2 regions of the Jeotgalicoccus saudimassiliensis genome follow, and region 1 is predicted to be linked to the other one. Evidence: predicted binding sites of a transcription regulator. Region 1 holds the regulator's gene; the other holds the start of a gene.
What was found. Region 1 encodes NrdR, which represses ribonucleotide reductase genes. Its sites were predicted from a motif close to AACACNATATATNGTGTT; they were not measured.

Region 1 (10,980 bases):
TTTAAAATGTCCCTTCTGTCTTCGTTCAGGAAAATCGTGTCGAACGTCGCCTCGCGCACGTCGCGCGGAATGTGGAAGCTCTGAATGAGGCTTTCGCGTTTTAGGAATTCTTCATGTTTTGCTTTAATCGGACATTTCGAATAGATCATGTTAAAGCGTCCCTGGCGGATTTCAATATTAATTATGAAACCGTCCGGATGGCTCAGGCATTTGCCCTCGCCCGCCGATTCGCATTCCGCCGGCTGGTTGATATAATGTTTTAAAATCATCAGATCGTTTTGAATCATCGAGCGGGTAACTTCACCTTCGTGCGCTTCCATAAACGCTTTCATCTTCGGATGACTGATAATCTCGTTATAAATACGTTCGTTGTTTTCCCTGATTCGTTCGTTATTTTTAACGAAACTGCTTATCGGTTCCATCGCCTCACCTAATTTTCTCTAAATTTATTAATCAGTTCGCTGAAATCTTCATCGTCTTTCAGCGTCTTCATCGGTTCTTTGTTTTTCTGTTTCGGCTTCGTTTGTGCCGTCCGTTTTTGCTGCGGCGAATTTTCAGCCGTTTTTTCTTTCAGCCATGCCGGCTGCTCCTCGCCCGGTCCTGCGTATTTAAACTGGCGTTTCCGGCGTTTTTCTTCCTGAGCTTCGCGGAATTCCATAATGGACTGATACGCTTCTGCGGCAGTACGGTAGCCTTCCTTCTCCCAGTTTTCCGCAATCGTCATCGCATAGCGGAGCGGCAGTTCGCCGTCTTTCATCTGTATTGCGTATTCCAACAGCACGTTGATGACCCCGTTTTCGAGACCGGTTTTAACGATTAACTCCGTGACAACTTTTAAGTCGTTCTCCGACGGTTTGTAGCTTCTGAGATCGTTAATTCTGTCGAGCGGGCTGACCTTGTCCAGGCTGTCGAGGTACGACTCGTCCCCCGCCGGCTTCACCGCTTCTTCGGCCGTCGTGAAACTCGGCACCACTTCGCCGTATTCCTTTTGATAATACTTGCGCGCTTCAGTCTTCAGCCGGTCTTTATCGATTCCAAACTGCGGACTCGTCGACTGGAGCAGAATCTGCTTTATGTCGTACGCGTTCAGTTTAAACAGCTGGCTCAGCTGCACGACCAGCACTTTCACTTCCTTCGTAAAAAACTGCCGGTCGATTCTCGTACCTTTTAAATGGGTGAACAGCACTTCAAAATCGAAGTCGTCGAGGTCGATCGACGGGCCGCGCGACACATCGTTCTGCTTAAAGTTGTCATTCGGTGTGCGGAATGACTCGTCTCTCGAATGATAAAAGACCTCGGTGAACTTCTTCGTCACTTCGGTAATATCTTCCGGGAGCTCCGGGTAAATGAGCCGGTCTTTTTTATCGTTAAACTTCTGAGAGCCGACCTGCGAGTATAAATACATCGACAGCATCGGATCCTTGAAATACATTTCTGCCGTCAACGGCTGCAGCAATCTGTAGACGAACAGATCATCGTGTTCTTTATTGGATACGTACGTGCGCACGAGCCCGATTGCCTCGAGTTTGTCGAGCGACTGCTGATAATCAGATAAATTCAGCGCGAGCTCGTCCATCAGTTCCCGGTGGAAGCGGACAGCAAGCTTATCGTGCACCTTCGTCGATTCTGCCAGATACAGGTAAATACCGAAGGCCTCTGTGCCGATTACCGGTAAATACAACGCATTCAGAATCTCGTAATTATCGTTCGACAGCGTCCCCGGCTGGTACACGATAAACTCCGTATTCGGTTTTAAACGTTCGTTAAATTTCATCTTAAGCCTTACCCTTTTCCAGTTTTTTCATAATATCCATCAGCTGATCGATATCTTTAAACTCTCTGTACACCGATGCAAAACGCACGTATGCCACCTGATCGAGAGTAATTAATTCATTCATGACACATTCGCCGATATCATTGGATGAAATTTCCGCCTTGTTTAAATTGCGGAGCGCCGCTTCAATCTTATCCGCGCGCTTTTCAATTTCATCATAGGGAATCGCCCGTTTCTCACACGCTTTTAACAGACCGTCCAGCACTTTCGACCTGTCGAACACTTCACGTGTCCCGTCTTTTTTTATAACGACAAGGGGTGATAGTTCAATACGCTCGAACGTCGTAAAACGCGTCTGACAATCGTCGCACTCACGGCGTCTGCGGATCGCATTCATCTCATCTGCATGACGCGAATCGATAACCCTCGAATTCGTATGCTGACACTTTGGACATCTCATGTGATGTTCACCTCATTTAGTAATAGATTAGTTGCAATTATTATAACATCGAAACCACTAAACATAAAAAAAGAAAGACGATTGGCGGGATTTGGTGCGGTTTGGTGTGGTTTGAGGGAGATAAAAATCGCGGTGCCGGTTGAATGGGCGTGCTGCTGTGCCATTGTCGAAACTACAGTGGCACGGTGGAGGCCCCGCTGCGCCATTGTCGAAGTCACAATGGCACGATGGAGGTCCTGCTGCGCCATTGTCGAAACCACAAGGGCACGGTGGAGACGCAGCAACCAAAACAACCAAAACAACCCCCAGCAACCACAACAAACCCCGCCACCTCACAACGGAGGCGGCGGGGTCCCGGTTAATCCGGATTTTTATCCTTCAACGCTGTAGTTTTCACGTACCGGCATTGCTTCCAGGTAGTTGCTGCCCTGTGATTTTACACGTTGTTCTTTTTTTACGTGGGAGTTTTGGAATGCTTCTGATTCCACCCATGCTGTGAAGTCTTCTGTTGTTGCCCAGCCTGTCAGGACGGACATTTTGCTGCCGTTTTGAACGAGCATAAACCCGGCGAAGCCGTCGTACCGGTCGACGTTGCCTTTACGGGATTTAAATCGTTCGATCATTTCCGGAATGTATTCTTCTTTTACGATGAAGTTGTTCGTCGCAACGTGGCCGGCAGCTGATACGTCCCCGTCGTGGATAAGGATGTCCCAGTTTTCTCCTTTATACGCTGCTGTGTTGCCTTCGATAATCAGTTCTGTGTTTTGTCCTTCTTTGTTTACTAATTTCATGTCAGCACTCCTTCGTTCGTATTGTCAGTTTTATTGTAACAAAAAAGAGGACAGCATGAACTGTCCCCTTGTGACTGTATTGTTAAATTATTAAATATCGCGTGCGATCATTTCAGCTAATTCAACACATCTTGTAGAGTAACCCCACTCGTTGTCGTACCATGAAAGTACTTTAACTTTGTTGTCACCCATAATCATTGTAAGGTCTGAATCTACGATCGAGCTGCGCGGATCAGTATTGTAGTCGCTTGATACCAACGGTGCATCGCTCACGCCTAAAATACCTTTCATTGCGTCGCTTTCAAATTTCTTAAACGCTTCGTTAACCTCTTCTTTAGTCACTTCTTTTTCAAGGTCCACTACAAGGTCAACCAGCGAAACGTTTGATACCGGTACGCGCAGTGCCATACCGTCTAATTTACCTTCAAGCTCAGGAAGCACTAAAGCTGTTGCTTTTGCAGCACCTGTTGAAGTCGGGATAATGTTTTCTGCAGCTGAACGCGCACGGCGTAAGTCTTTGTGCGGGTTGTCGATGTTCAGCTGGTCGTTAGTGTACGCGTGTACTGTCGTCACAAGACCGTTTTTAATGCCGAACTCATCGTTTAATACTTTAGCTACAGGTGCCAGACAGTTTGTCGTACATGATGCATTAGAGAATACATCGTATGATGACGTGTCGAGTGTTGCACAGTTCACGCCGCGTACAAGTGTCTGTACATTGCCGCCGCCCGATGGTCCTGTTAATAATACTTTCTTCGCACCGGCATCGATGTGAGCCTGTGCTTTGTCTCCGTGGTTGAATACCCCTGTTGCTTCGATAACGATATCGACGCCAAGGTCAGCCCATGGTAAGTTTGCAGGGTTGCGGTCGCTTGTTACAGTAATTTCTTTACCGTCGACAACAAGGTTGTCCCCTTTAACCTCAACTTTTTTATCCCACGTACCGTGAGTAGTATCGTGGTTAATTAAGTGTGCGATTGTTTCCGCAGGTGATGTTACGTTAACTGCAACGAGTTCAAGGTCTTTTGATTCGTTGACGATACGAAACACCATTCTTCCAATTCTACCTAAACCATTAATAGCAACTTTTTTCATGACTAGAGCTCCTTTGAAAGTTCTTTTTTCATTTAATAGTGTAACACATTAAGGCTTACGTTTGTACACGTTTTCACAGACTTTCCAACTCTTCTGTAAATTTATCAATCTGTTCATATAATTTCTCTACAGAACCGTTGTTATCAAGACGGTATTCACTTCTCTCCACCTTTTCAGTTAAAGGCATCTGGCTGTTAATGCGCGCCTCTGCCTCTTCAATCGTCAGGTCATTTCTTGCAGTCAGGCGTCTGATCTGCGTATCGCGGTCGACGAATACGGTGACGACCAGGTCGCACCGTTCGTTCAGCCCGTTTTCAAACAGGAGCGGAATATCCAGAAACACATGGCCTTTTTTGATAAACTCCGCTTCATCCGCATTCATCATATCCCTGATCAGCGGGTGGACGATTGCGTTCAGCTCCCGGCGTTTACCGGCATCGTTAAAAATAATACTCCCGAGTTTTTTACGGTCGAGTTCACCGTCCGCATCAACGATATCTTCACCGAATGCTTCGATAATTGCAGGTATCGCCGGACCGCCTTTTGCGGTCGTTTTTCTCGAATAGGCATCCGCATCGAGCACCGTGTAGCCGTGCTCTTTTAAATAATCGCTTACCGTCGTTTTACCGCTCGCGATACCGCCTGTCAAACCGATCACTTTATACATGGACATCACCTCTGGCATGTTGTGCAATAAAATGTATTGCGCGTACTGATTACTTTCGTTTTCAGCTCGTGCCCGAGCGGACATTCCTTCCGCTGGTACACGTTAAAGCTGTTCTGCATTTCGCCCTTGCCGCCCGTGACGCTCCGGTAGTCGGAAATTGTCGAGCCGCCGTGTGATAACGACAGTTCGAACACTTCCGTAATCCGGTCGAACAGTTCACGGAGACGTTTATCAGACACGTTTTTAACTTTTCTCGCCGGCAGAATATGTGCAAGGTACAGTGCTTCCACAGCGTAAATATTACCGACGCCCGGAATGACCTCCCCGTCCATAATCGCGACTTTAACTGCTTTCTCTTCGTACTTTTTCGTCCGGAGCATCTTCATGTAATGAGCGAAGCTCAGCTCATCCGTATACTCCGGCGCCATACGCGCAAACGGCGGGAAATCATGCAGGCTTTCATGCGTATGCATTTCACCGAACCGTCGGATATCCGAATAGACGAGTTTCTGCCCGTTATCGAATGAGAAAATCACCTGCCAGTGTTTTCTGAAGTTATGCTCTTTAATATCATCGAAATTATTCACGATAAAGTACGCCCCCGACATGCCGAGATGGCTGACGAGATGCGTCGTTTTATATTCATCGTTGATCAGGAAATATAAATACTTCCCGCGGCGTCCGATATGTGTAATCGTCTTGCCGGTTACGATCTCCTTAAATGCGTCGAGATCGTCTTTTACAATTGTTCGTTTATTTGTTTTATGCCCGTTATATATGTGCTGCGACAGCTCGACGTCCGTAATCTTTAAATTGATTACGGGCGTGAGTTCGCGCTTAACGAGTTCTACCTCCGGCAGTTCCGGCATTTATTCCACCTACTTCACTTCATACCAGTCCGTACCGTACCCTGCGTCTACTTTCAGCGGTACGTCGATGTCTATGGCGTTTTCCATAATATCTTTAATAACCGGAATGAATGCTTCCACTTCACTTTCCGGAATATCAAAGATGAGCTCATCGTGGATCTGTAATAATAATTCTGCATTGAATTTCTGTGCTTCTTCGCTGTTCGCGTATTTGACCATCGCGAGTTTGATTATATCAGCAGCACTCCCCTGAATCGGCGAGTTCATCGCTGTGCGTTCCGCGAACGAACGCGCGTTAAAGTTTCTGCTGTTTACGTCCGGCACGTAACGGCGGCGGTGCAGCAGTGTCGTCACATAACCGTCGCGTTTCGCATCCTGCACGATATCATGCATAAACTGTTTCACTTCTTTAAATGATTCGAGATACGTGTCGATAAACTGACCGGCTTCCTTACGCGTAATGCCGAGGTTTTGGCTGAGTCCGTAATCACTGATGCCGTAAACGATTCCGAAGTTAACCGCCTTGGCGTTACGACGCATTAACGGCGTCACCTCATCGAGTGCAACACCGTACACTTCCATCGCCGTCTTCGTGTGAATGTCGATATCGTTCGTAAACGCTTCGAGCATCGATTCATCTTTCGTAATCGCTGCGAGTACGCGCAGTTCAATTTGCGAATAATCCAGTCCGAGCAGCACATTTCCTTCTTTTGACGGCACGAACGCCTGACGGATTTTACGCCCTTCTTCAAGGCGAATCGGGATGTTCTGCAGATTCGGTTCCACACTTGATAAACGTCCCGTCTGAGCGAGTGTCTGGTTAAAGCGCGTATGAATACGCGAATCTTCAGTCACTTCACCCTGCAGGCCGATGACATACGTCGACTGCAGTTTGCTGATTGTACGGTACGTTAAAATGTGTTCTATAATCTCGTGCTTGTCTTCCAGCTGTTCGAGCACATCGACCGCTGTGGAGTACCCTGTCTTCGTCTTTTTAATGACGGGCAGTTCAAGCTTTTCAAATAAAATGACACCGAGCTGCTTCGGTGAATTGATATTGAATTCTTCACCGGCCATGCCGTAAATCTTCTCTTCGATTTCTGTTAGGCGTCCGCTCAATTCCTCTTCCATCTCTTTCAGACGCTCTGTTTTAATTTTAATGCCTTTAAGTTCCATCTGGACGAGCACTTTCGATAATGGAATTTCCAGGTCATGCCATAAATCGTACATTTCATCCGCGCGCAGTTTGTCCGCCACAGGTCCGGCGACTTTTTCAATCGCCTGGACTTTATCGGCTACGAAGTCTTTCGTCTCGTCAGCTGAAGGATCTTTCCTGTTACGCCCTTTGCCGTAATGGAAATCATCACTGTTGATAGACACGTTAAAGTCGGCTGCGGTTTCCGCCACATCGATAATTTTCTTAGACGGGTTTAACAGGAAACTGCCGAGCATAATGTCTTCATTAAAGCCGTCGAACTCGACGTTCAGATGGTTTAACAATGCCACCTGGCGCTTCAGATCGTACGTCGTTACGTTGCCGCGCGTGTTTAAAAACTGGCTGAGTTCGTCTGCATCAAATTCCGCTGCTTCTTTTACCAGCACAAAATCTTTATCTGCAATACCGATAAACTCCGGCTTCGCTTTTAAGTAGTTGTCATCGTGCACTTCCAGATATATGCTGATATCGTCCCCTAAGTCGTTCAGGGTGTCCGTACGCTCCGCTGTAAACGAAGCGACTTCGTCAACTTCCGCCGCTTCCATATTGTCGAGCAGCGAATTGAACTCAAGCTCTTTAAACAGCTCGTACTTCTCTTCTGAATCTTCGTTGTTAAATTTCAGCTCTTCCAGTTTAAAATCAAACGTCATATCCCGGTAAATTGTTGCGAGATCTTTACTCATCAACGCAATCTCCTGATTGTTCGTTAAGTTCTCGTTTAATTTTTTCGCGGTAATCTTATCGAGACTGCCGAGCACGTTCTCGACACTGCCGTATTCTTTTAATAATTTAACCGCCGTTTTCTCGCCGACACCGGGCACACCCGGAATGTTATCCGATTTGTCGCCCATCAGACCTTTTAAGTCGATAATCTGGTTCGGAACGAGACCGTCGTAAACTTCCGCCACATGTTCAGGTGTAAACACTTCAATATCCGTGACACCTTTTTTCGTAATGTAGACTTTCGTATGTTCACTTGCCAGCTGCGTTAAGTCCTTGTCGCCTGTAATAACGATCGTTTCGAACTTCTCTTCATCGGCAAGTTTCGTCCATGTGCCGATAATGTCATCGGCCTCGTAGTCTTCGTGCTCGAAACGTTTAATGCCGTATGCATCGATCAGCTTTCTGATCGGTGCGAACTGCTCCCCGAGCTCCGGCGGAGTTTTCTGTCTGCCGCCTTTATATTCTGTGTACTGCTTATGTCTGAACGTCGATTTACCCGCGTCAAACGCCACTAAAAAATAATCGGGCTGTTCTTCTTTAATTACTTTTTCCAACAGGCGTGCGTATCCGAAAATCGCATTCGTATGCAGCCCGCTCTGATTTGTTAACAGCGGCAGTCCGTAAAACGCGCGGAATGCGATACTGTTTCCATCCATGAGAATTAACTTAGCCATAACAATCTCCTTAAGTGTTCATACTTACTTTAAATTATACAGTTCATGCGTATATTAGCCAATTAAAAAACTACTGTCACCGGTGCCGATCATCCGCAAAAAAGACACCTGACTTCGTTTGAAGTCAGGTGTCCAAATATGTTTTTGTATTTTAGTAATGTACCGGTGAATCCGGACCTAACGGTAATCCGAGCAGGCTCCAGATAATCAGCATTACAGCCCAGAAGAAAAAGAAACAGATCGAGTACGGCAGCATTACTGAAATCAGTGTACCGATACCGATGTTTTTATCGTATTTCTGCGCAAATGCAATGATGATTGCAAAGTAAGTCATTAACGGTGTAATGATGTTCGTACTTGAATCCGCGACACGGTAAGCCATTGTCGTCAGCTCCGGTGAGTAACCAAGCTGCATCAGAATCGGTACGAAAATCGGAGCCATTAATGCCCACTTCGCACTCGCACTTCCGATGAACAGGTTAATCAGTGCCGTCACAAGCATAAAGCCGATTAAGAGCGGTACGCCCGTTAAGCTCATGCTGTCAAGCAGCTGTGCACCGTAAACCCCGATTACAAGACCAAGGTTTGATTCAGTGAAGTACGCAACGAACTGACCTGCTGCGAATGCCAGAACGATAAACATTCCCATTGAAGCCATCGTGTCAGACATCTGTCCTGCAACGTCTTTATCATTTTTAATGGATTTCGTTACGATACCGTAAACTACACCCGGGATAAAGAACAGAATTGCAATAATCGGTACTAATGAACTCATGAACGGCGACTGAACAATCGTGTCCATGTATGAACCGAGTTCGTCAGATCCGCGCATCGGCGAGTTCGGCAGTACGACTAACAGTGCTGCAAGTATTAAGCCGACAATTACTGAAATAAATGCCAGAATAAGACCTTTTTTCTCAACCGGCTGAAGTGTTTGAATGCCTTCAACATCTTCACCTGATAAGTCTTCTTCCTGTTCTTTCGACATCGTAAATGAACCTAAACGCGGTTCAACGATTTTAGCAGAAACGAACCAGCCGACAAACGTCAGTAAGAATACACTTACCGCGATAAAGTACCAGTTCATTGCCACGTTAATTGATTCTGCATATGCAGGGTCGATTAACGTCGCACCTGCTGCTGTAAGTTCAGCAAGCATTACATCTGTTCCGCTTAAGAGCAGGTTCGCTGAGAATCCTGCAGATACACCTGCGAATGCTGCAGCAAGACCCGCAAGCGGGTGTCTGCCAAGTGCCAGGTATAACAGTGCACCAAGCGGCGGTAATACTACATAGCCGGCATCAGATGCCACTGATGACATAATCCCTGCAAATACAAGACCTGCAGTGATCAGGTTTTTAGGAATTGCCAGTACAAACGCTTTCAAAGCAGCGCCGATTAAACCGGAACGCTCCGCAACCCCGATACCGAGCATCGTTAACAGTACAACGCCTAACGGTGCGAAGTTGATGAAGTTATCCGTCATACTTTCAAATATATAACTAATACCTTCGGCATTTAATAAGTTTTTAACTGCAACTTCTTCATTTCCTTCACCTGGATGCGTTACCGTTATTCCAAGTATTCCGAAAATTGATGAAAAAACTAAAGTAAGTACCGCCAGAATTGCAAAAAGCGTAACCGGGTGCGGCAGTTTGTTACCCAGCCATTCTACAAAGTCTAAAAATCTCTGAAACAATCCATGTTTCTTTTTACTCTCGTCCACAGCTTATACCTCCAACAATATGTACAAAATTAAAAGCCGCTCAATTTGAGCGACTTTTTCTATTATAATATTTAATTAATCAGATTACAATCTGAATTATTGCATATTTTCGATTAATGCGTCACCAAACTCAGAACATTTAACTTCTGTAGCACCGTCCATCAGACGTGCGAAGTCATATGTTACGACTTTTTTCGATATTGTGTTTTCAATTGCGCCGTTCACAAGGTCGGCAGCTTCCTGCCATCCAAGGTGTTCAAGCATTAATACGCCTGAAAGTAATACAGATGAAGGGTTAACTTTATCCTGTCCGGCATACTTCGGTGCAGTACCGTGAGTTGCTTCAAAGATAGCGTGACCTGTTTCGTAGTTGATGTTCGCACCCGGTGCAATACCGATTCCGCCAACCTGTGCTGCTAAAGCATCACTGATGTAGTCACCGTTTAAGTTCATCGTTGCAACAACGTCGAACTCTTTCGGACGTGTAAGAATCTGCTGCAGGAAGATGTCCGCAATAGAGTCTTTGATGATGATCTTGCCGTCAGCTACAGCTTTATCCTGTGCTGCATCAGCTTTCTCTTTACCGTCTTTTTCAACGATTTCATCGTATTCAGCCCATGTGAAAGTCTTGTCAGCGAATTCGTTGCGCGCTAATTCATAGCCCCACTTCTTGAAGCCGCCTTCTGTGAATTTCATAATGTTACCTTTGTGTACTAAAGTCACTGACGCTTTGTTGTGCTCGATCGCATAGTTGATCGCTGAACGCACTAAACGCTCAGTACCTTCTTTAGATACAGGTTTGATAGCGATTGAAGATGACTCAGGGAAACGGATGTTTTTAACGCCCATTTCATCCTGCAGGAAATCTACAACTTTTTTAACTTCAGGCGTGCCTTCGTTAAATTCGATACCCGCGTAGATATCCTCAGTGTTCTCTCTGAAAATCTGCATGTCACAGTGCTCAGGGTGTTTAACCGGTGAAGGT
Region 2 (10,980 bases), 890 kb from region 1:
CTTTATCGACCGTGCGACCGCGACGGATCAGTACAAGGACCATATGCGCGAAAAACTCGATTTGATGCTGCAGTACAACAAGACGAGCAAATGTCTGAGCAGTTTTATCGTGAAGTATTTTAACCACGACGAGTATGTGGAAGCGTGCGGCCAGTGTTCGAGCTGTCTGTCAGCCGAGCGCACCGAGCCGATGACATCGGAGGCGCGTCTGATTTTGGAACTGGTCCAGGAAACAGACGGGCAGCTGTCGAAAGAACTTGTCATTCAGGTGCTGCGCGGCGAGAATGCCGATAATATCGTGGCACGCGGCCTGGATTCGCAGGAACGCTTCGGCGTACTCGATTCATACCGCACGAGCGACGTGAATCATCTCGTTGAAGAACTGATTATGCGCGGCTATGTGCATTGTGCCGGCAATCGCATGCACCTCGTTGAGAAAAGTCTCGATATACTGAACCGTAAGGTGAAACTGTACACGGTACCGTACCGCAAACATTACAACGAGCGCGTGAACGTTTCGACCGACTCATCGCCGAACGAAATATTATACGATAAACTGCTCAGCACCCGTAAGAACCTCGCAGACAAACATAAACTGGACGAAGATGCGATCTTTACAGATCAGATACTGAAAGAATTCGCGAAGAAAATGCCTCAGTCGAAACAGGACATGATGCACATCCAGGGCGTCGGCAACTACAAACTTAAACACTACTGCCCGTATTTCCTGGAAGAAATCCGGGAACACGGCGGCAGCGGTGTGACGAGCGGATAAAATTGATATGATTGACTGTGGAAACCGGGACTCTGGGGAGTCCCGGTTTTTGATTTTGGGGATGTTGCTGACGGGGAGGAGGCGCGCCATCGTAACAATGAGGAGCGTTCATAGTCACTTAGACGCGCTATCGTAACAATGAGGAGCGCTCATAGTCACTTAGACGCGTTATCGTAACAATGAGGAGCGCTCATAGTCACTTAGGCGCGCTATCGTAACAATGAGGAGCGCTCATAGTCACTTAGGCGGGCTATCGTAACAATGAGGAGCGCTCATAGTCACTTAGACGCGCTATCGTAACAATGAGGAGCGCTCATAGTCACTTAGGCGGGCTATCGTAACAATGAGGAGCGCTCATAGTCACTTAGGCGCGCTATCGTAACAATGAGGAGCGTTCATAGTCACTTAGACGCGCTATCGTAACAATGAGGAGCGCTCATAGTCACTTAGACGCGCTATCGTAACAATGAGGAGCGCTCATAGTCACTTAGGCGCGCCATCGTAACAATGAAGAGCGCTCATAGTCACTTAGACATCCCTCTTCCCGATATGAGATCTTTATCCCTGATATATTACTCCGGACGCCTTCAATTCCCCAACCCAACCCAACCCAACCAAAAAATCCCCCGCTCACACAAAACGGGGGATCCAAAAAATTTCTATCTTGCTTTTTTACCGACAACTTTTAATTTCACCGGGCGGTTCTTCATATACATGTAGTAACTCGCCGAGAAGATAATGATATAACCGAGTATCGACAGCATATCGGGAACTTCGTTAAAGATGATTATACTGAACAGTGCGGTAAACAGTATCGTCGAGTAGAAGAAGATTGAAATCTCCTTCGCCGGTGCGAAGCTGTATGCAATGGTCAGGCCGAACTGTCCGACGGCGGCAAATACGCCCGCCAGCACAAGCATCCAGAACTGGCTCACCGTCATCGGTTCGAATTGGTAGATAAAGAACGGCAGCAGCGCAACGGTCGAGAAGAACGAGAAGTAGAATACTACCGTATAAAATTTCTCGCGGCTTCCGAGAATCCGGAGCACGGTATAGGCACCGGCTGCGAATATAGCGCCGAGCACTCCGATAAGCGCGTACATCGTATCGCTCGAGAATGACGGTTTAATAATAAACACCGCACCGATCAGAGCTATAATAATCGAGATTATCTGGAATCTCAGTATGTATTCTTTTAAAAATACGGCGCAGAGTATTATAGTAAAGAACGGGCTCAGTTTATTCAGAATGTCGGCATCGCTCAGCACCATCCGGTCGATGGTAAAGAAATTTAACAGTACTCCGAACAGTCCGAGTGCTGAACGGAGCAGCAGCCAGCCCTGGTTTTCCCTTTTGCCAAAAAGGCTCTCTCTGTAATAGAGAACGAGTGCCAGCGCAATCAGCATCGAGATAAAATTTCTGAAGAAGGTTTTCTGCACAGTCGGCAGATCACCTGAGTATTTTACGAAAAGGGACATCAGACTGAATCCAAGAGAAGAAATAATCAGAGCGATGATACCTTTTACAACATTATTCATTAACAACACTCCAAATTTATTTGTACGATAATTTCACTATTTTCATCAAATAGACAGGGGAAAAGTTTCGTTAATTTTTTATGATAAAATTTTCAATCTGTTTATCACATATCCACCGTGCATTACGGCTCCCCGAATAAAAATTTTAGGCATGAAATTTTTATCTTATCCATTTTTTAACATTGCCTGAAGCATTTTAATATGAGATTATAGAACATGTTAAACCATAGATATTGTGCTGATAAAGAGTTTGAAACACAATATGTAGTGGTATTGCCAAATATAGCCGGAAAAAGCAAGTATAGAATAAATATAAACATAGAACATACGTTCGGTTTATGCTATCCTTGAAAGGAGATGACAAAGTGATTATTGCTTATTATTCGATGACAGGTAATATCCGTCGCTTCTTAAATAGTATGGACATTCCAGACACCTATGAATTATATCAAATAACAGCCGCCAATGTCAGAGAGAAAATCGACGATACATTTATTTTAGTCACACCGACATACGGCTTTGGAGCTGTGCCTGATACTGTTAAGGAATTTTTAAAGATTAACTCCTATAATATGTTCGCTGTCGCATCGAGCGGCAACCGCAACTGGGGGCAGAACTTTGCCAGAGCAGGAGAGTATATAAGTAACGACTACAGCGTACCGCTGTTAATGAAGTTCGAGCTTCACGGAACTCCGGAAGAGCGCGCACAATTTGTAGTTGAATTAGAAAGGGCAGGGGAATTGCATGAAAGTATTGGATGAGAAAACATATAACCACGTTGAACTGAACAACGAAGTCACACAGCGCGATGAAACAGGTTTCTACAAACTTGAAAAAGACCTTGAGGCGCTTGATGTATTTATGGAAGAAGTCGAAGCGAAGACGATTCATTTTGAGTCGGAGCTTGAAAGACTGCACTACCTCGTGGATAACGATTTCTACTACGATTTATTCCAGGAGTACAGCGAAGCTGCACTTCAGGATATTATTGATCATGCAGGTGCTATTGAGTTTAACTTCAAGAGCTACATGGCAGCGAGTAAGTTCTTTAAAGACTACACATTAAAAACAAACGATAAAAAACAGTACCTGGAAGATTACAGACAGCACGTAGTCATCGTCAGCCTGTACCTTGCCAAAGGAAATATCGAGACTGCGAAGCGTTTTATCACTTCGATGATGGAGCAGCGTTACCAGCCGGCAACGCCGACGTTCCTGAATGCAGGCCGCGCACGCCGCGGTGAAATGGTTTCATGTTTCCTGCTTGAAGTTGACGATTCACTGAACTCGATCAACTATATCGACTCGACTGCGAAGCAGTTAAGTAAAATCGGCGGCGGTGTTGCGATTAACTTATCAAAACTCCGTGCACGCGGTGAAGCGATTAAAGGTATCGAAGGTGTAGCCAAGGGAGTACTTCCTGTAGCGAAGTCGCTGGAAGGCGGATTCAGCTACGCGGACCAGCTGGGTCAGCGTCCGGGTGCAGGTGCTGTTTACTTAAACATCTTCCACTATGACCTGCCTGAATTCCTCGATACGAAAAAAGTAAACGCGGATGAAGATATCCGTCTGTCGACAATTTCGACAGGACTCGTTGTACCGTCGAAGTTCTTTGAACTGGCACGCGACAACAAACCTTTCAGCTTATTCGCACCACACACGGTGGAACGTGAATACGGTGTGGCACTTGATGATATGGACATGGACGAAATGTACGATCAGCTTGTGGCGAATGACAACGTTAAAAAACGCGAATACGATGCGCGCGATATGTTAAATACAATCGCCCAGACGCAGCTGCAGTCGGGCTACCCGTACTTAATGTTCAAAGACAATGCGAACAGAGTACATCCGCTCGGCGATATCGGACAGATTAAAATCAGTAACTTATGTACTGAGATCTTCCAGCTGCAGGAAACATCCGAAATTAACGACTACGGTACAGACGATGTAATCAAACGCGACATTTCATGTAACCTTGGTTCGATGAACATTGCGAACGTAATGGATTCGGGGAAAGTGAAAGAAACTGTACATGAAGGTATCGAAGCACTGACACTTGTAAGTGACGATACTTCAATTGCAAACGCACCGGGCGTTAAGAAAGCAAACGATGAGCTGCACTCTGTAGGACTTGGCGCGATGAACCTTCACGGTTACCTCGCAAAAAATAAAATTTCTTACGAATCCCAGGAAGCAAGAGACTTTGCGAACGTGTTCTTCATGATGTTGAACTTCCACTCGATCGAAAAATCAATGGAAATCGCTAAAGAACGCGGTGTAACATTTAAAGACTTCGAACGTTCAGACTATGCGACAGGCAAATACTTCACACGCTACACTGAGGAAGATATTAAACCTGAGTCGGACAAAGTTGCAGAACTGTTTGAGCACATTCACGTACCGACGAAAGAAGACTGGGCGGAGCTGCAGGCGAAAGTTGAAGCGCACGGACTTTATCATGCGTACCGACTTGCGATTGCACCGACACAGAGTATTTCCTACGTGCAGAACGCAACGAGCTCGGTAATGCCGATCGTAGATATGATCGAGCGCAGAACTTACGGCAACTCCGAAACGTTCTACCCGATGCCGTTCTTATCGAAAGAGTCAATGTGGTACTACAAGAGCGCGTTTAATACAGATCAGATGAAATTAATCGATATGATTGCGACAATTCAGCAGCATATCGACCAGGGAATCAGTACGATTCTTTACGTAAACTCGGAAATCTCAACGAGAGAGCTTGCGAAATATTACATCTACGCACATCATAAAGGATTGAAGTCACTCTACTACACGAGAAACAAATTACTCAGTGTTGAAGAATGTACGAGTTGTGCAGTATAAAGGAGATTAGACAATGATTGCAGTTAACTGGAACAAAGAAGATGACATGACTAATGTCTTCTGGCGCCAAAACATCTCACAGATGTGGGTCGAGACAGAGTTTAAAGTGTCAAAAGATTTATCGTCATGGGCAGGACTGTCCGACGATGAGAAAGATACTTTTAAAAAGGTACTGGCAGGTTTAACAGGACTGGATACACATCAGGCAGATGACGGCATGCCCCTGATTATGCTGCATACTCCTGATCTGCGTAAAAAAGCAGTTTACTCATTTATGGGCATGATGGAGCAGGTTCACGCAAAATCATACTCGCACATCTTTACGACGCTGCTGCCGACTAAAGAAACAGATGATTTACTGGATAACTGGGTTATGAAAAACGAACAGTTAAAATTTAAAGCAGACAAAATTGTTACAAACTACTATAAATTACTCGATAAAAACCCGTCAGCCTACGACAGATATATGGCACGCGTATCATCGGTCTTCCTCGAATCGTTTTTATTCTATTCAGGATTCTACTATCCGCTTTATTTAGCGGGGAACGGCCGCATGACAACGAGCGGTGAAATTATCCGTAAGATTTTACTGGACGAATCGATTCACGGTGTCTTCACCGGACTCGATGCACAGGAAATGAAGAGCGAACTGACAGCAGAAGAGCAGGAGCAGGCGGACAAAGCGATGTACAAACTGCTCGACGAGCTGTACGAGAACGAAGTCGTTTACACGAAGAGCCTGTACGACAAGCTCGGTCTGACTGACGATGTATTGAACTACCTTCAGTACAACGCCAACAAGGCACTGGCAAACTTAGGCTTTGAACCTTACTTTGAAGAAAAAGGCTTCAACCCGATCATCGAGAACGCACTCGATACGACGACGAAGAACCACGACTTCTTCAGTGTTAAAGGTGACGGCTATGTCCTTGCGTTAAACGTTGAACCGTTACGCGACGAAGACTTCGTATTTAACGATTAAAATATTTGAATCCTCCCCCGGAAAGCCGGGGGAGGATTTTTTGGTTGGTGGGAGTGCTGCTGATGGTTGCGGTCCAACGTAGGAGCGACGACGGATCAAACCCGGGTGATTGGACCAACGTGAGAGCGACGACGGGTCAAATTTGAGTTGTTGGTCCAACGTAGGAGCGACGACGGGTCAAATTTGAGTTGTTGGTCCAACGTAGGAGCGACGACGGATCAAACCCGGGTTGTTGGACCAACGTGGGGGCGACGACGGGTCAAACCCGGGTTATTGGACCAATGAGAGAGCGACGACGGCCCAAATCCGGCTTATTGGACCAACGAGGGGGCGACGACGGGTCAAACCCGCGATATTGGACCAACGTGGGAGCGACGACGGCCCAAAGCCAAACCAAACCACCTCCCTCCCCAAAATCTTTACATTCCAGTCATAAAAATGTCATGAGCATGAATTTAAACTTACCCCCAAATAATGTATGATTAATGGGAGAGAATTATTGGAAATGGGGATACATAAATGAAAATCAAAGCAGGACTTTTATCAGCAATGCTGCTAGCAGGGTTAACACTCGCAGCATGTTCTGATGAGGGCGAAAATCACGGCGATATGAATCACGACAGTCCGTCAAACGATGAAATCAGATCACTTGAGGTGGATCTGCAGACGCCTGAAAGCATTTCATCGGGTGAAGCTGCAGAGTTTACTGCTCACGTGACTTCAAACGAAGAGGATGTCACTGATGCTGACCAGGTGATGTTCGAAGTGCTGAAAGGTGACGAATCACTTGAAATGATTGAAGTGGAACATTCGGAAAACGGCGAGTATGTGCTTGAGTATACGTTTGAAGAACCGGGCGAGTACAGTGTGATTGCACATGTCGATGCTTTCCAGCTTCACACAATGCCTGAAGAATCCGTGACTGTTGAATAATAGTGTATTATTATAGTAATACTACGGGCAATTCTAGGAGGATATTATGGATCTAACAAGTAAAACTTATATCGTGTCGGGTGCAGCCACTCTGCTCGGCAGGGAGACTGCGCTGGAATTAGCTCAGAATAATGCGAACCTTATACTGGCAGGGCTTGATTACGCCGAACTTGAAGAAGTGTATGAAACGCTCGAAGGTACGCCGGGTCAGCATAAAATCGTTCTGCTGGAACAGTCGAAGGAAATTGACTGGCTCGATATCGTCGATGAGATTGAAGAAAACTATGAGTCGCTGAACGGCATCATTCTTGTTCACTCCATTTTCACAGACGATAAAACGGTGTACAACGTCAGCTTTAACGAGTTTAACGATGTGATGTATGAGCACGTGTGGGGGACTTACCTCGGAATCCGCACGCTGCGTCCGTTATTAAAAGTTGAGAACGATGCGAAGATTATTAACGTTATCGAACCCGCGTTTGAAGAAGTGTTTGAACGCAACCTGTACTACACAGTAACGGGTGCGATTGAGGCGCTGACGCATTCAACATCTGTCGAGCTGCGCCGCGAAGATGTCGACGTGTATGCATTAAGTTACCGTCCGACGTATAAAACTACCGAAGAAGAACGTGCGAATCATAAAGCAATTAAAAAAATTAAAGCAATTTTAAGTCACGATAAAGATATACCGACCGGGGAAACAATCATTATCAGTTAAGACGGGACCGGGTGAGCTGCCTTACAGGCAGCTTATTTTTATAATAAACAATAAATATACATAAAGGGTTTGAATTGCAAATTCTGACAGTGTATAATGCATGTATGGTTATCAGTGATAATCATTTTCAATTAAGGTGGGAAGACATGATTCAGAAGTTGTTTAGGTTAGATATATTAATTTTCCTACTGATCGTACTATCAATACTATCTATGTTTGTCGGAGTCAGCCAAATACATATTACGGACATCTTCACTTTAACTGAAAATCAGATGTCTATTCTTATACATAGCCGCATGCCGCGGACCGTGTCAATCATCATCGCAGGTGCATCGCTCGCAGTATGCGGGCTCGTTATGCAGCAGCTGACACGTAACAAGTTCGTATCTCCAACGACAGCAGGAACGACAGAATGGGCACAGCTTGGTATTTTACTGGGACTGATTTTTTTCCCGGCGATCAGCATGATGGGCAGATTATTTTTCGCAGTCGCGCTTGCACTGCTTGGAACGATGCTGTTCATGAGTATAATTACGCGTATTAAATTTAAAGATGTTATATTTGTACCGCTTATCGGAATGATGCTCGGCGGTGTGGTGGCAAGTGTGTCAACGTTTCTTGCACTCCGTGCCGATATGCTCCAGGCGATTTCAGGCTGGATGCACGGGAGCTTCTCAACGCTTATATCGGGTAAATATGAAATTCTATATATCAGTATTCCGCTGTTTATCATCGTATTCCTTTATGCCGCACAGTTTACTGTGGCCGGAATGGGGGAGGACTTTTCGACGAACCTCGGACTGAACTACAAGTTAATCGTTAACATCGGTCTGTTTTTAACTGCTGCGATGACGGCAATCGTCGTTGTATCAGTCGGGATGCTGCCGTTCCTCGGACTGATTGTACCGAATATCGTTTCGATATTCCGGGGAGATCATCTGAAAGGCACGCTGACCATTACAGCGGTTACGGGCGCAATTTTCGTTATGATCTGTGATATTCTCGGGCGTATTATTATCGCGCCGTATGAAGTATCAGTCGGTCTGATGATCGCGACAATCGGCAGTGCCATTTTCCTGATCCTCATATTCAGGAGGGTTAAAAATGCATAAGAATACTAAAGTGATTATTATGCTGTCACTCCTGTCGATTGGACTGCTTGCGTTTTACACACTATATGGATTAAATCCGGACATATATTTTTATCAGCTGCCGTCGAGACTTAAACGCATTCTTGCAATCGTTATCGTCGCAGTAGCAATTGCCGTGTCCACGGTTATTTTCCAAACAATCGTTAAAAACAGAATTTTAACGCCGTCGATTATGGGACTGGATTCGGTTTACACATTCATTCAGACAGCAATCGTATTTTTAGCGGGCGTGAGCTCGCCGCTGTTATTAAACTCGCAGTACAACTACTTCTTAAGTATGGGTGTACTCGTGCTGTTTACATTATTTGTCTTTAAGTTTTTATTTAAACTAACGAAAAACAACATATTTCTGCTGCTTTTAATCGGTATTATACTCGGTACATTCTTTGGGAATTTATCGACGTTCATGCAGATTTTAATCAGTCCGGAAGATTTCTCAATTCTGCAGGGCACGCTGTTCGGTTCGTTTAATGCAATCGATGAATCGCTGCTCGGCATTACGGGAATCATCGTTATACTGATGCTGATCATTATCTTTAAAGATTTCCGCGCGCTGGACGTTCTGTCGCTCGGCCGCGATCATGCATTAAACTTAGGCATTAATTATGACCGCAAAGTATCGGGACTGTTAATTATTGTAGCGATACTGGTCTCGGTATCAACAGCGCTTGTCGGACCGATTATGTTCCTCGGACTTCTCGTCGTCAACCTGGCGCACGAACTTCTGAAAACATTCAGGCATTCATACCTGATACTCGGTACAGCACTGATCAGCATTATTACGCTGGTCATCGGACAGATGGTCGTGCAGTTCGTATTCGGGAATAACATTGAATTAAGTGTTATTATTAATTTAGTAGGTGGAGTTTACTTCATTTACTTAATGCTTAGGAGGAATCGTACATGATTAGTGTTAAGGGAATCACTAAGAAATACGGCAGTAAAACAGTCGTAGATGACGTCTCAATTGACATAGAGAAGGGTAAGATTACTTCACTTATCGGACCGAACGGCGCCGGTAAAAGTACAGTCATTTCAATGATCACACGTTTACTTGATAAAAATAGCGGAGAAGTTTTACTTGAAGGCGACAACATTTTCACCCAGCCGCACGGTGAGCTCGCTAAAAAGATTACAATCTTAAAGCAGTCGAACCACCTCGAACTGAAAATTACAGTAAGAGAGTTAATTTCATTCGGGCGTTTCCCGTATTCAAAAGGCAGACTGAACGATACAGATGAGGAAATCATCGACGAAGCAATCAGCTATATGGGACTGAAGGAATTTGAAGACCGTTATCTCGACGAACTGTCGGGCGGTCAGCGCCAGCGCGCTTATATCGCAATGACAATTGCGCAGGATACGGAGTACATTTTCCTCGATGAGCCGCTGAACAACCTGGATATGAAGCACTCGGTGCAGATTATGCAGATTCTGCGCAGACTTTGCCGCGACAAGAACAAGACGATTATTATCGTTATTCACGATATTAACTTTGCGTCATGCTACTCGGATAACATCGTTGCGCTGAAGGACGGTAAAATTGCAATCAGCGGCACAGCGAATGAAGTAATTACTAAAGAAGTGCTTGAAGGCATCTATGAAATGGAAATTAATATAGAGTCAATTTGCGGACACAGAATCTGTTTCTACTTCGATGGGGTCATCGAAGGGGATTCGACAGAACTCGCAGCAAACTATTTAATCGGCAACGCGTAACAGCAGCGTCCATTAAAGGAGGTGAGGTTTCGATATTCGAATGTGTTCAGTAAGTAGCGCAGTATTTTTTTAGTGGGGGCTAAAAAACATATTAAGAGGAGAACAGAGATAAAATGGAATTTAAAAAATTATACTTAATACTGACTATGGCAGTAATCTTAGTACTTGCTGCGTGCAGCGGCGGTTCAGAAGAAGATACATCGACAGAAGAAGGATCAGAAGAAACAGGTACAGAAGAATCAGCAGGAGAAGAGTCTGCTGACGAAGAATCTTCAGAAGAAGCATCAGCCGGCACAATTGCTTATGACAACCAA

Region 2: the regulator NrdR is predicted to act here: its motif matches at 2,568-2,585, upstream of nrdI (class Ib ribonucleoside-diphosphate reductase assembly flavoprotein NrdI).

The regions. Positions count from the first base shown of each region.
Region 1 is NZ_CCSE01000001.1:1,047,548-1,058,527, forward strand. Features, by position in the region: gene dnaI (primosomal protein DnaI) at 1-422, opposite strand, end outside; gene RZ44_RS05025 (replication initiation and membrane attachment family protein) at 431-1,774, opposite strand; gene nrdR (transcriptional regulator NrdR) at 1,776-2,234, opposite strand; gene RZ44_RS05035 (hypothetical protein) at 2,231-2,527, opposite strand; gene RZ44_RS11000 (antibiotic biosynthesis monooxygenase family protein) at 2,606-3,025, opposite strand; gene gap (type I glyceraldehyde-3-phosphate dehydrogenase) at 3,116-4,120, opposite strand; gene coaE (dephospho-CoA kinase) at 4,194-4,787, opposite strand; gene mutM (bifunctional DNA-formamidopyrimidine glycosylase/DNA-(apurinic or apyrimidinic site) lyase) at 4,793-5,656, opposite strand; gene polA (DNA polymerase I) at 5,666-8,269, opposite strand; gene RZ44_RS05065 (AbgT family transporter) at 8,421-9,995, opposite strand; gene icd (NADP-dependent isocitrate dehydrogenase) at 10,092-10,980, opposite strand, start outside.
Region 2 is NZ_CCSE01000001.1:159,971-170,950, forward strand. Features, by position in the region: gene recQ (DNA helicase RecQ) at 1-775, shown strand, start outside; gene RZ44_RS00805 (DMT family transporter) at 1,435-2,313, opposite strand; gene nrdI (class Ib ribonucleoside-diphosphate reductase assembly flavoprotein NrdI) at 2,679-3,074, shown strand; gene nrdE (class 1b ribonucleoside-diphosphate reductase subunit alpha) at 3,058-5,163, shown strand; gene nrdF (class 1b ribonucleoside-diphosphate reductase subunit beta) at 5,177-6,145, shown strand; gene RZ44_RS00825 (FixH family protein) at 6,665-7,078, shown strand; gene RZ44_RS00830 (SDR family NAD(P)-dependent oxidoreductase) at 7,125-7,796, shown strand; gene RZ44_RS00835 (ABC transporter permease) at 7,943-8,908, shown strand; gene RZ44_RS00840 (iron chelate uptake ABC transporter family permease subunit) at 8,901-9,854, shown strand; gene RZ44_RS00845 (iron ABC transporter ATP-binding protein) at 9,851-10,666, shown strand; gene RZ44_RS00850 (siderophore ABC transporter substrate-binding protein) at 10,780-10,980, shown strand, end outside.